Regions from separate parts of the Methylotuvimicrobium sp. KM1 genome, predicted to be linked through region 2. Evidence: riboswitches for the same ligand, from Rfam matches in the RefSeq annotation. Region 2 holds a riboswitch; the other holds the start of a gene.
The links. Region 2 has a riboswitch for cyclic di-GMP ahead of ACINK7_RS20705 (S8 family serine peptidase). Riboswitches for the same ligand answer to the same signal wherever they lie in the genome.
Positions count from the first base shown of each region.

Region 1: it holds a riboswitch for cyclic di-GMP, as region 2 does, so the genes downstream of both, ACINK7_RS15940 (hypothetical protein) here and ACINK7_RS20705 (S8 family serine peptidase) in region 2, are expected to answer to the same signal.

Region 1 is NZ_CP173170.1:3,712,672-3,720,038, reverse strand. It holds gene ACINK7_RS15960 (cytochrome-c peroxidase) at 1-595, shown strand, start outside; gene ACINK7_RS15955 (hypothetical protein) at 745-1,410, shown strand; gene ACINK7_RS15950 (VPLPA-CTERM sorting domain-containing protein) at 1,957-2,829, opposite strand; gene ACINK7_RS15945 (hypothetical protein) at 2,867-3,016, opposite strand; cyclic di-GMP riboswitch class I at 4,119-4,193, shown strand; gene ACINK7_RS15940 (hypothetical protein) at 4,393-5,259, shown strand; partial or broken gene ACINK7_RS15935 (cytochrome-c peroxidase) at 6,034-7,367, shown strand, end outside.
Region 2 is NZ_CP173170.1:4,750,749-4,758,115, forward strand. It holds gene ACINK7_RS20695 (tetratricopeptide repeat protein) at 1-989, opposite strand, end outside; gene ACINK7_RS20700 (PEP-CTERM sorting domain-containing protein) at 1,633-2,352, shown strand; gene ACINK7_RS20705 (S8 family serine peptidase) at 3,273-5,099, opposite strand; cyclic di-GMP riboswitch class I at 5,184-5,269, opposite strand; gene ACINK7_RS20710 (bile acid:sodium symporter family protein) at 5,898-6,830, shown strand; gene ACINK7_RS20715 (VacJ family lipoprotein) at 7,294-7,367, opposite strand, start outside.

The sequences.
Region 1 (7,367 bases), 1.0 Mb from region 2:
TCCGTTGTCATTGAATATCCCAATTAACTTTGGAGATATGTTTACTACGCTGGACGGTTTGATTCCGGATCCGAACGGAACTGAAGGTTGTTTAATAGAAACAAGGAATTATATTCCTACGGTTCAAGCGGCTCAGGCTCATAAAAACGGACCTAAATTGGGTCTGGCAACTAAGGCTGCGTTTAAGGTGCCGACTCTGCGAAATATTGAGTTAACCGGACCTTACATGCACAACGGTAGTATGGCAACGTTGAAAGAGGTTGTGGAGTTTTATGCTAGGGGCGGTAACTTCGACAACCCTCAATTGCACGGTTTGCAAGTTGCGCTTCCTTTGGCTAACAATGTCCAGGCCCGAGAAGATCTGATTGCGTTATTGAAAACATTTACCGACGAAAGAGTGCGATACGAACAAGCTCCGTTTGATCATCCCGAGATCATGATTCCAAATGGTCATGTCGGGGATAGGGATTTTGTTACGGCTGGGCATCCATTACATGCTGAATGGGCCAAGGATGAGTTTCTGGTAATTCCGGCGGTCGGTGCCAACGGTTCAATTGAGCCGCTCCTTCCGTTTGAAGCGTTGCTCGACGATTAATGTGGGTAGGGCGGTATTGTTCTTCGGTTAGGGCAATGCCGCTGCTAATGAATTTTATGTATTGAGTTTTATGCTCATAGAGTTTTGGATGTTTAGAAATGAAATCGATTAAAAGTTTATCAATCTTATCAATTGCTTCTTTCTTTCTTATGGCGAATGCGTCAACCGCTCATGCGGTTAGCAGTTTTGAGAGTAGCGCTACGCTTACCTATACTATCAATAGTATTGTCAATCTCGACAATCCGGGCGATCTTACCGGTTTGACGGTCAACGGATCGTTTGAATTGGAAGATTCCCAAACTTACACGGAATATACGGGCAATGGAACAAGTTCAATTAATCATTCCGATAGTTACTATGGCCCGGTCGAGGGTAATGTATTTTCCAAAACATTTTCATTGAGCGGCTCCGTCGGTAATGGTGATGTAACCTCGAATTATTTGGTTTTCTTCGACTTGGAGTTTATCAATGCTTCGAATGATAGCTTCGCTATCGATGTCGATTTTGCTTATGACCTGTCGGTTAATACGGTTGGCGAAGATGTATTTGCTGAAATGTTCCTGGATTATGGGGAAGAATTGACTAATGAGTATTTTTTTGAGGATCTTTCCGTGTTTGAAACAGGGACCGATCAATTGACGGGGTCGCATAAGTTTTTATTTACGCTTGGAGCATTTGAAGACCAGTTGATTTTGGCGGATGTTAATCAATTCGGAACAGCATCTGCCGTTCCGTTACCGGCCGCTATTTGGTTGTTCGGTTCTGCATTGTTCGGGTTAGTTGCTAACGGTCTCAGAAAACAAGCCGATTGTTAGTATCTATCGCTTTTCCTCGTTCCCACGCTCCTGCGCTCATCGTTATACACAAATATGGGTACATTTGCTAAACAGAGGTCATCGTATACCTGGGAACGGTGTTGTTTGATAAATCTGCGGATATTGAACATCAGTGGCTTCGAAATCGCGATCTGGGGATCGCTCCCACAGAGCATTCGGCCCCTTGTGGGAGCGACGCCTTCGTCGCGATTTCGAAGCCGGGTACGTTAATCAACAATAAAGGGTATCGAGGTCACATTCGCCAAGCTGGCAAGACGGTATCTACGACTTATGTATAACGGCGAGCGCTCCTGCGTGAGAATGCATACCGATCTTGGCTCGGCTTAAGGAGTGGTTTCCTGCGGGGGTGTGAGAAACTGGAAGTCAGGTAAGCTTGCCGTCCATGGCAGCTGGATTCCGCCACAAATCCGTATGGAACGGATTTGCATTTACCCGAAGGGCTCCAGGCAGGATAGCCCGGAGTGAATCCCTGGAGGAATGACGCGTTATTACCTCTATATAAACCCCAACCCGCTTCGGAAGTAATTAATGACAGGCGGATTCCGGACTTATACGGTTTCTTTTTCGGCTGAAAGAGACCAAACCGATTAAACCACTGCCCAGTAACCAGGCTGCTGCGGGAATTGGCACCGGTGATGCGCTAATGGTTAACTGATAATTTTCTACAGGACCGAAATTTTGTCCATTGACCACATTACCACCTAAATAGATCGAATAAATTTGCCCAGCTAATGCGGTAAAGGTGATATCTCCGGAATCGGAATGTGTTTCATAAATAACGTTGTTCGTTCCGTGAGGGTTGTTCTCTTTGGCAGGGTCTTCATAGGCGCCGGATATATAGCCGATATTCCATGCGGCATGACGGCTATAGCCGGCCGTTCCATCATCCATTCCTTTAAATACGCTTATTCCGAAGTTATTGATCAAAGGGCCTAACGATTCAGGGCTAAGAGTGATCACGGCGGTTACATGAGATTTCAATAATCCGTAATCCGTGTGATGCGCCCAACCTTGCGTAAACCCCGGGTTAGACTCGTTAACGGGCCAGGAGCCCCAGGCGCCGTCAGCGGTATCTATATCAACGTTAGCGCCGTAAACCGAAAGGGCATGTGCCTGTGAAACCTCATGGCTTTCATTGGCTGAGTGAATGGCTACCGCCCAGTTCATCGCCTGTTTACCGACATAGCCGAATGGGCTTTCGCCGCCCGTTGTGCCGACCCAAGGGACCTGTGCGCCGGAATTTCCGGAACCGTCTACTCGGGTCCATCCATCGGTACCGGATGAGGCTATGTAAGTGTTGTACATAACATGAGCAGAGGCATTCGGCATGGCGCCAACAGTCATTGCTGCGCTGGTAACGGCCATAGCAACTGCTTTAGCTAATGGTTTTTTTTTCATCGATTGAACTCCTTGTTTAGTTAAATATTTTTGCATTTTAAATTTCGGTAACGTTTTCATAGGCCGCTGTCGAAACATAATGCGCAAAGGTATGTTTTAGTAAGATTGGTTGTATTGTTTCCGGCCCTTGTAGGGAGGGGCTGCCAAGTGGTTCTGGGTAAATACGCATCTTTTTGAGGTCTTTCATTTGATTATCGGGGTAACGATTTGTCTAAAGGCTTATACCAAGATGCATAGGTATTTAAGGGACATTCAATAAATGTGAGGCTTACCTTAAGTCGCTCGAGATTGTATCCTCTGCCGAAATTAACTACCGTTAGTTAAAAAGCAAAAAAAATGCCATCTTTACCATTTAGGCTGCTCTAAATAGGATTAATTCTTTTTACGAGTCATTATAATAGTGCGGCTCTATCTTATTGATTTATATTAGCTATACGCAGGTCGTTTTGGAGGGTATTCCGGTTAAGTAGTCCCTTGCTTAAATTTAGCGAGAGACTGGTTGATCGATAGGGTAGGCTTGGTTGTCGATAGGTGATATGACTCAATGTACTGTGTCATATCACACATAAACCAACTTGATTAAAGATAGGCTTCAGCCAAAATCGAAACGGCATTGATGATTAGGGATTAATTCTGGCGTTATTCTCGTAAGGTATCCAAATATAAAACAAAAGAACAAAAAAGGGGGCTGGGGGGGCTGCAGGATAAACGCATTAAAATAGAATATAAAATCAAATGGTTATAATGCGTAGTGTTTTTAGTAATTTCATAGTAGTTATTAGTGCCACAAAATAAAAACTAACAAATAAAATGTTCTGCAAGCTTAGGTTGAATAGTCATAACATATTGATATGGCATTTATTTTAATGCGTTTACCCTGAGGCAGGTTAGTTTTTTCTTCTTTACATCAATTACTTCGCATTTGCGTAATGAAAGGTTTATTAAGCGCATTATCCGAGTAATTTAGCCGCTCTCCTCATTTTTAAAAATATCAGTGCCGCAAGCAAGATCGGGAAAGTGAAACATCGATAGGAGAGTGTGTGATATCACGCACTTTTGTGTCTAGTCACGTGTTTTTAACATGGTTATCGGGGGTTTGATTATCGAAGCCGCAACTGCAAACCGTAAACCTAAAGCGTTTCGGCTGGCTTTTAAATAATAAAAAGCTAGCTAAAACAAAGTAATAAAAACGCATCAAAGTTCGTTTCGACTTAAGTCTAGGAAAATTTATCTTCATATGCAGTGTGGCTCGTATTTTGCTTAACTTAAAAAGTTGCATTTTTGTAGCTATGGTAAGTTGCCACACTCGTCGCAAGGCGGGGTCGGAAAGCCGCGGGTCTGATTCAGACAGCCGGGTTGCCTCCTAGGAGCTTTAGGGAGAGCAGGAAAGCATATCGATAATGGGGTTATCGATACGGCCGTCCCGCAAAACAAGCTCGCTAAACTGGAGTTGTTTATTTCGGCGGACAGCCTAAAAACATCAGACAATTCCAAAATTTAACGACAACTTAAATCTACCACACCCGGTTAAAAAAAACGTGATGTGGTTTGGGAAATTAAATAATGAATATATCTGTACAATCTGTGTTCAAGTCTACATTGGTCGTAGCGGCTTTGGCATTGACTAGCGGCGCCGCGATGGCAGCCGGCGCTGTCAATCCCAATGGGTCTGGTCAAGGTAATTCGTTCTGGGTCGGCGGCAATGTGATTTCAAGTGCAGGCGGCTCTATTGCAACCAACGCCTTTACAACTAGCGTAAATGGTTACGCGAGTAACGCTGCATTGGGTAATGCTGCATGGGCTCATGCAGGTAACAAATGGTTTACATTTTATTTGACAGAATCCGCAACAACTACGGTTTCCGTTACAGCAGTCAATGCTGGTGATATGTCGCCGGGCTTTACGGTGTGGCGGACTGATGGTGAGTTTGACGGTGGGACAGGTGGGACCGGTGAAGTGCCTGGTATCGCTAGCGGTCCACAAGGTGTTCCGCATTCTTTCAATCAAGTCGGAGCGATTGGAACTTACGGAACCTATTGGATGACCGATGACAGTATTACGACTCCAGCTTATGGTGTTGACAACAAAACAGTCGGCAACAGTGCTAACGGAGCATTAGAAACAATGGGGTACGCGAATTCAGGTCCCGCTTCCGGGACAACAGCCTGGGGCGCGGAGTTGCAAATTGGCGCTTATGACGGCAATGGTTTGGTGAGTGGTTCTATTGTAGCGGGCGAGTCTGCCAGTTTGATGTTAAATGATCTGGCTGCAGGTTGGTATGCGATCTATGTAGGGGGCGCTGATGGTGCATTGGGTGGTTCGCCGATGACTATGGCCGTATCCAGTGTTCCGGTACCAGCAGCTGTTTGGTTGTTCGGCACTGCATTGGTCGGTTTGATAGGAGGCGCACGAAGAAAAGCTCAAGCATAAAGAGAAGTTTCAAGGAGATATCGAAGCGCACGGAAGCGCAATTTACTTTGGCTATGTTTGCGATTGACTGAGCTTGGATTGAATATAAGGTTGCTAAAGAAATCTACTTTTTAAGCATGACTGGTCAAGATTAAATTTTTTTAAAATCAAAATAATGAAGGATTTTAATAAATGAACCTTCGGAGTTGATAGATGACAAGTTTTCGTCATGTTTATTTTTATGTTTTGGGGTTGGTTGCTTTAATGATAAGCCATTCTGTCTCTGCGACAGGCGTAGGTCCCATGCCGATTAGTCTCAAGCATTTGCAAGTGCCTGAAGTACCGGGCTTACTGGATGGTGCCGAGCCAATTGTAGTTAACAAAAATGCAGCCATCGCGCTTGGAAAAGCATTGTTTTGGGATACGAATGTCGGAAGTGATGGAATGGCTTGCGGTTCATGCCATTTTCACGCCGGTGCCGATCGTCGTGTCAAAAATCAATTGAATCCGGGGGCTAAGTCCAAACTATTAGAAGAACAAGCATTCGATCTGTCATCATCCAATGATGAAATGGGGCCCAATTATACTCTTAGTCGCCGCGATTTCCCTTTTCATCGCCGATTCAATCCTTTGAGTCATGCATCACCGGTATCATTTAATTCTGACGATGTGGTTTCGTCATCAGGGACTTTTAGTGGCGAATTTATCAATACCAGTCGAACAGGTAATGCAAATGATGCATGTGACCGCGATGCGGACCCGGTTTTTCATGTCAATGGAACCAATACCCGTAGAGTCGAACCCCGCAATACGCCAACTGTGATTAATTCGGTTTTCAATCATCGAAATTTTTGGGATGGACGCGCAAATAATGTTTTCAATGGAAGTAGTTCATGGGGAGATCGTGATCCTGATGCAGGTGTTTGGGTAAAAATCAATACTCGCAATGTTGCCAAACAAAGGTTACATTTAATCAATTCTTCGTTGGCATCACTGGCAGTGGTTCCTCCCCTTAGCGATACGGAAATGGGCTGTAGAAACCGAACGATGATGGATGTCGGAAGGAAATTGTTAGCGCGTCGGCCTTTAGAAAGTCAAAAAGTCCATTGGAACGACAGTGTTTTGGGTGGTCTGAGTTTTAGTAAACCCGGTAATTTAAAAAATGGGCTGAATACAACGTATTCGAATTTAATTAAACAGTCTTTTAACAATAAATATTGGTCATATACTCGGCGAGGCAAATTTGGCGGTCCTTCTGGTGAATTGCCTTATGATCAGATGGAAGCGAATTTCGCAATGTTTTTTGGATTGGCCCTGCAGCTTTATCAATCCACGTTGATTTCGGATGAATCGCCTTTTGATCTAAGTGCTAGAGATAGCAATCAACAACCTATTGATTTGACCGCCTCCGAGCGAAGAGGCTTGGATTTGTTTAGAGAAAGCGAATGCAATCTCTGTCATATAGGTCCAAACTTTACCGCGGCGGCAATAAATTCGAATGCTGAGTTGAATAAAGCGCATCCTGAAGTGTTCGGAGACGTTGCGTTTCATATGAGCGCATCAAAAAATGTTGTTAATCGTATTCTGATTACCACTTCTGCAGCATTTTTCGATAGTGGATTTGCTTCAACGGGCGTTGCCGAAGAAAATAGTGATGTCGGTGTCGGCGGTGTTGATATATTCGGACACCCATTATCGTTCAGTTTGCAGTATATGCAGCATTTGGCCGGAAACGAAGAAGCAGTCGTTGATAATGTAGTTAAATTAAGCCGCGCATGTGACTTTCAATTGCCGCTTGCGATGAACTCTATTCCCCCTTATCTAACCAGTCTTTTTACACCGCTCGATGGTGTGGTACCGCAACCGCAATCGACTGAGGATTGTTTTCTTCCGTTGGCACATGCTTATTTACCATCTCCAGAAGCAGCTCAAGCCGAATTAAGTAAAACGGATACTGTAAAAATGGTTGCCGCTGTAAAGGGAGCATTTAAAATTCCTAGCCTTCATAATGTTGAATTGACGGGCCCATATATGCATAACGGCAGCATGGCAGCTTTGGAAGAAGTGATCGAATTTTATACGCGTGGAGGTAACTTTCATCATCACGCCAAACAAATCGACAAAGTATT
Region 2 (7,367 bases):
TCGTTTTTTTCCTCTTTGATCAAATAGATAGCTTTCAAAGTCATGACCTGATGATTATCGGGACTGGCAGCGCTCGCATCTTCGATCAATTTTGCAATGTCCGCTGAAGCATCCGGTCGCGTCATCAAAAGTCGAGCCAGTAATATCCGATGAAAAATGTCTTTTTGATCTTGCGTAATTATTGTCTTTAAAGTTTGGGCGGCGCTATCGAAATCTTTATTGAGTATTTGTGCCCTCGCCAGCATCGAGAGGACAGATTTTTCGTTCGGATAACGATTGACTATTCCTTGCATTAACTCAAGTACTTTTAATGGCTCTTGCTTGAGCTCGTAGAGCTTGATCAGATTATTGACGACCAAAAGCACCTGCTCTTTATTGCTCTGTGCCTGTTTCAACGCGGTCGATAAAATATTTTCAACTTCGACGAGATCATTCTGCCGATAAGCAAGGTTCGCCTTCAAAATATACGGAACAGCCGCTTTCGGATGAGCTGCCAGCGCTGTATCGATATACTCTTGAGCCACTTTTAACTCATTATTTTCAAGCGCAAACAAAGCTAGACCTTGCAGTGCGCTTAGATTGCGGGGATTTAAGTTAAGAGCCTCTTGAAAGCTTACGACTGCGGCTTTTTGATCTTTTTGAAGGGTTTTTATCAGTGCTTGTAAATTATGATACTCGGCTTCATTCGGGAACTGCTTGAGCAGGCCTTTGAGCTTGGCCTGCGCCTCATCGAGTTTTTTTTGTTTGATCAATTCCAATACAAGCTGATGGTTTTGCTCGAGAGTCTGCTGATCTGTTTCAGGCGCCGATTCGAAAAAAGTAATGAAGTCTTCATCATAAGTGGAATCGATTTTTAGTTCGTCCTCTAACGGAGCCCAAAGATCCTGACTTTGTGGATCATATTTTGCTGCTTGGCTGAGTCCACTCATCAGGCCAACAATAATGGCGAAGGCCGCTTTTTTGGGCAATGCTAATACTTTGTACTTCATGGTTTATACCTTAATTTATTCAGGTCTGCGAGGGGTTAACGCAACACTTTGACAAAAATAACGGCGATTACAAAAAATGTACAGCGTTAAGGGTTTCTTAGCTTCGCATTGTATAAAGAAAGCAGATCTCAACTAATCTTTCGTTTACTATCGCGCCGCCTTGAGAAGAGGAAAAAATCCTGAATCAGTGTCAGTAAATTTTACATTGTTTCGAAATGCGTTTTTCACGATCTTTTGCTCAAAGCTCAAATACACCTAGATCATTGTTATTTATATGATTTATTTTATTACTATAAACATACAGCTCATCCAATCCATTACGATCGAGCCAAATGAGAAAATCTTTACCAATCTTAGTATAGGAGCACTTTAGATTGTGAGGTGATTCACATTTTTCGCCAAATACACGACAACCTCTTTGAATCAACAAGATCCCGCTCAAATTAAATCATCCTCCAAATTTTACGCACTAAACCTATTCGTCAGATATTGTCAGAAAAATTTACACTCCTCCCGAAAAATAAGCACTTTGCTTAATATAAACCGAACAACCTAATGAATTATTTAATATTTTTTAAAATGGCATAAATTTAGCTTACAAACATATAAATATTACTAAAGTTTTTCTATAGTGGTGGGCATCATGAAGACAATAGAAACAAAAATTAACAGACCGGCGATAGCGGCATTTGCTTTAGCTGCTGCATTATTTGCTGGCGGCAGTCAGGCTGCAACGTTATGCTCCGCTTATACAGCGCCTGACACTCACCTAGATGGCTTATCGGTCGAGGATGTGACTTTCAAGGGAAACAATGCTAATGATTGCTACGGCTTCATTGACACGAGCGCAGGCCCTGGCGGCAATCCAACAAGCGATACAGTTTGGGCGGATACCGGCTGGACACAGTTTGCGAAAGACGAATCCGGTACAAGCGGTGATATTGAAGGCACGGTACTAGGCATTGAATTCACCTTATCTGCATCAACGTTCGCTAGCAATAGTGGCACTTGGTTACTTGCATGGGAAAAAGTTGATGAGCCTGGATACGATTTAAAGATGGATGTAGTCGCTAATTTAAAAGCAGCTAATGGTTCTGCTTCATATTTGTTTGAAGATTTGACTTTTACATCCAATGGCAATGGCTCTGGAGCATGGGAAATTACTTTTGCCGGTCCAGGACAAGGCGATAACCCAAGCCTTTCTAACATGACTCTTTGGTATCAAAACGCAACCTCAACGCCTCCTAACGGCGGCGGAGGCCCAGGAGGCGGCCAAGTCCCAGAACCCCATCTGATCTTATTGATGGGCATCGGACTAGTGGGTTTTGGCGCCACAAAATTTCGCAAAACGACCAAAGCCTAATAACTTAGAATCACCTTCGAAAAAAAACGCCGGCAATTGCCGGCGTTTTTTTACTTTTTGACTCGTCCATCCACACTATTGATCCTAAATTCGACAGCCTAGCCATGAAGCACCTGAACCATTCAAGAGATTGCCTAAATATTCTTGCTAACCTCTTGGATGAACGAAAGTTCTATACAAACGAATAAGAAGTTATTAAGTTGACGTCTCATTCCTTATGATCTTCATTGTGAAATGCTTTTTTCAGGCTAAAGGTTGACTATTGGATTCGTAATGATTCACACCCCTTATCGTCCCCATGCTGGAGCGGTACTCAGGTATTCCCACGCAGAGCGCTCATCGTTATACATAAGTCAAAAATTACTGTTTTGCAATCTTAGCTAATGAGGCTTCGATACCATTTTTTGTCGCCCAACGTTCCCGACTTCGAAATCGCGATCTGGGGATCGCTCCCACAGAGCATCCGCCCCCCTCTTGTGGGAGCGACGCCTTCGTCGCGATTTCGAAGCCACTGATGTTCAATATCCGCAGATTTATCAAACAGCACCGTCTCCAGGTATACGACGAACTCTGTTTAGCAAGTTTACGGATACTTGTGTATAACGGCGAGCGCAGAGCGTGGGAACGATAATTGCCGGAGGATTGAATAGTTACTTGAATTCAGCTTATAAAAAAACCTCGTAAAAAAGACTATATCCGCATTAATAGATGAAAAGATGAAAAAACTAGCCAATTACGAAACATAAAGATTTTAGAGCACGCACCGCGCACTTTTTCGCAATATTCCGAAGCAGTTAATTACCAAGCCAAAAAGGTACGCGATACGTACCCTACGACTGCATACAGAACTTTATAAAAATCCTGCTAAAAAAAACGCCGACTGACGCCGGCGTTTTTTGGATTGCAGATTTTAGTTTTGCTTATTTGAAAACTGTAACGGTATGTTTGGAGGTTTTATTCGAAGTATCGGTCGCGATCGCTTCGATGATATAGGTACCTCGGCTTTCTCTATTGGTATTCCAATTGTGGGATAAACTACCGCCATCTACTGAACTTACCATCCTGCCGTTAATGAACAACCGGATATTGGCAACCGCAACGTCGTCTTCCGCCGAAACATTTATTTTAACTACTCGTGATACTCGGCTACCGTCGGCTAGATTACTGATTGCTACGGTTGGAGCCGCCATATCTTCAATCACTTCTTCGATAGGCTCATCAACGACTTCTTCAATCGTATTTTTGACCGTTACATTAACATCATTTGAAACCCCGTCATTACCCACCGCATCGATTGCGGTTGCGCTCAAGGTTACGGAGCCATCTGCGACTTGATTGGAATCCCAGCTAAATTGGTAAGGTGCGGTCGTATCGGTACCGACATAGAAACCATTGGCATAGAGCGTCACTTCGCTCACACCGACATTATCGGTGGCATTGACCTCGACTTCAACCAATCCGCTGACGGTATTTCCCCCCGTTGGCGAGAAAATATTGACTGAAGGCGCCTCGTTATCGACAGTGACATTCACCATGCTTTGCGCCATTTCAACCGCTACGGCGGCATTGATGCGGCCGTGACCATAGTATGGGTGGATATCGCCAGCGATTTTATCGGCCGAGGATTTCAAGATTTGCTCGACTTCATCGGGCGTTAGTGTTGGATTCGCGCCCTGAATCAGGGCAACCACGCCTGCAGCCACTGGTGACGAAAACGATGTGCCGTTCCAACTTCCATAGCCGCCGCCGCGCGTAGTGGTTTGAATCGATGCGCCCGGCGCCGCAACATCGATGAACTCGCCATAATTCGACCAAGAAGCCTTGGCATCGGAGCTAGTCGTAGCCGAAACGCTGATCATATGAACATTATCTTTAAATCCAGGATCGACGCCGTCGTTACCGGCCGCAACAACAACCAGGCCACCTTTGCTGCGCATGTATTGTGCGGCATTGGTTACCGCAGAACTGTTGGAAACGCCGTAACTGATGTTCGCGACGTCAGCACCTTGATCGGCCGCCCAGTTCAAGCCACGAGCAATATCGCTCCAATAAGCCCAACCATCACTACTGTTGGTAATGCGCACCGGCAATATTTGCGCATTCCAAGCGACGCCGGCAACGCCGTTAGCGTTATCGGTTGTGGCAGCTGCCGTACCCGCTACCGCCGTGCCGTGTCCATGTACATCAGAACTGTTGGTGCTGCCGTCGACCGCATTCCAACCGGGCAGCATTTTGCTGGATAAGTCAGAGTGCGCGCTATCGACACCGGTATCCAAAATAGCAATCACGGTGTTGTCAGCTTTTGTTGAGCTCCAAGAGGTTGGTGCTTGAATTTTGGGCAAATGCCATTGGTTGCCGTAACGCGGATCGTTGGGCGTCGTCAAGCTGAGTTCGACCGCCATATCGAGCTCTGCGAATTCGACATGAGGATTTTTGGATAATGCTCGAATAACGGCTTGCTCGGCTTGTGGTGGTACAGAGATAACATGCACTCCGATGTTACCGATTATCTCTTTTTTTTGGCCTTTATTGCGTTTCAGAATTTTGTCGAATTCTCTGTCCGATAATCCGGCTTTCGGTTTGACCAAAATTTGGCCTTCTTTCCAAGGCTTGTCGGGGGCTGCGTAGGTTGGTCCGGCTGTACCGCCCAACACACCGGCAAGCAATACCGCCGCTACGGCTTTGGAAAGCTGAGTTGAATTAAATGTGTTTTGATTTTTTTGACTTCTTCGGCTGTTAGAGCTCATGACCCCACTCCTTATTTAAAATAAAGGTCCGAAGGAGTTCCTTGAAGCTGAATATAAATTGGCGTAATGTTTGCGCTATGCCAATTTAGCAATCCCACTGTCATAGGAATAACTCCGTTAGACTGGAAACTTTGCGTCGCCACCTTTCGATGGTTTTGCCCTTTTATGATTTTCGATTGACTGGAGCGTCTAAAAGCCCTTTGAAAGCTTTTTTCGTTCCGGTTGAGTTACAGTGTATAAATTTCAGAAAAAATTGATGTGATTTGCTTGGCAAAAAATTATTTAGAAAAATCATCTTGTTATTGTTAATATCGGTTCAGTGAATTAGTAAGCACTTTTGCGTTGCCCATTTCGACCTCCCCCACAAAAACTTTTTGAGTTTTAGCCATTCGTTCATCTTTAATTAGGCGCAATGGCCGACAGTGCATAGATCAAATCGCCTAAGAAAGAAATTTCTTTTAGGCGAGTTTTTGTCAGCAAAAGATTACACAAGAAGTCTTATTTTGACCTTAACTCAGATAAGCGCTTGGCCTAAATTCAATAGTTCTCTCTATCGCAATTTAGATTTAGGCATGAGGGATTGGTGATCATAGGTTATAAAGCGCCAGGCGTAGGGTGCGCATCGCGCACCTGGGCCGGGAAATCTTGTCGGCTTGGAACCGTGGAAAGGTGCGTGATGCGCACCCTACGGTGCTAAATTCAATAGTTCTCTCTATAGACAAACTCAGGGTTGAGCAACAGCAAATACGCCCATTTGAAGTATACTTGTCGCCTATCATTTATTCGGTTTAAAACGACGTGCTTCGCTTACTTAATTTGCTCGCCAATCTTTTTCCTTTTTGGGTCATCACCTGTAGCGGTTTAGCATTATTTTTTCCTGCTTGGTTTACTTGGTTCAGCGGTCCGATGATCGTTTGGGGCTTGGCTATTATCATGATCGGCATGGGTATTACGCTTAGCTTCGAGGATTTTCGACGGGTAACGCGCACGACTCGACCGGTTTTAATCGGCGTCGTTGCTCAATTTGCCGTGATGCCTCTTTTGGGATGGGCCATAGCTTATGGATTTTCGCTCAATCCGCAATTGGCGGTCGGCCTGATACTGGTGGCATGCTGCCCCGGCGGTACCGCATCAAACGTGGTTAGCTACATTGCTCATGCCGATGTCGCGCTATCGGTATTGATGACGATGTGCTCCACATTCGCCGCCGTTGTCATGACGCCGCTATTGACTCACTGGCTAGCCGGTGCCTATGTTCCGGTGGATGCTTGGAGCTTATTTTTCAATACTCTACAAGTGGTGATTCTGCCGGTTTTGTCGGGTATGTTGCTAAATCGTTATACGCCGCGCCTGGTTCAGGCTGTAACACCTGTCGCACCGCTCGTTTCAGTGATGGTCATCGCATTGATTTGCGCAAGCATCATTGGCGCGAATGCAGGCACGATAAAGGATTCGGCTTTACCTTTGTTGAGCGCGGTTGCCTTATTGCATCTAGGCGGATTTACAATCGGCTATGCAATGGCTCGCTTGATGAAGCTTGAAGAAAACGCATCCCGCACAATTTCAATTGAGGTGGGCATGCAAAACTCCGGCTTAGGCGCGGTACTTGCTCAATCCAGCTTTGCACAAATGGCCCTTGCACCGATTCCCTCTGCCATTTCGGCGAGTTTTCATTCGATCATCGGCAGTGTACTGGCAGCCTGGTGGCGTATACGAAAGACTAAAAGATAGACGGGAATAATGCCGAATGAATTATTTGCTTTTTGCTGCTCGGCAATTGCCGAGCAGCATCCCCCATAAGCGCTAACTTAGTGCCTATAATATGGTGTATTTGTGGCTTTATTCGTCATATCGGCTGGATTGCCGATATTCAGGTTACATAAGTGTGAAGCTAAGCATTGCCATCCCTGGCCCTGGATTCCGCCAATCCCTGGCGGAATGACGCGCTTTTCCTTAAGTTGGCGCCTTATTATGGCAGCCCCCCAACATCATCGCCTAAGAGCCTTTTACTACACACCACCCTTGGCGTTATGCAAAATCAGCATTCACCCAGCACCTAAATTCCATGAGTCTATGATTTAACATCTTGGTTATTAGGTACTGTGACTTTGACAGGCGCCCAGACGACGAAATTTAGCTAGCAAAGGAGATCTCAAACATAGCCTGCTTATATGACTTTAATCCGCCTGTCGCACTATTGATCGGCAGGGCTGTCCAATTGCAAGTGATGACTGGTGTCTTCATCGTCAAAGTAGCCATCCAGATCAT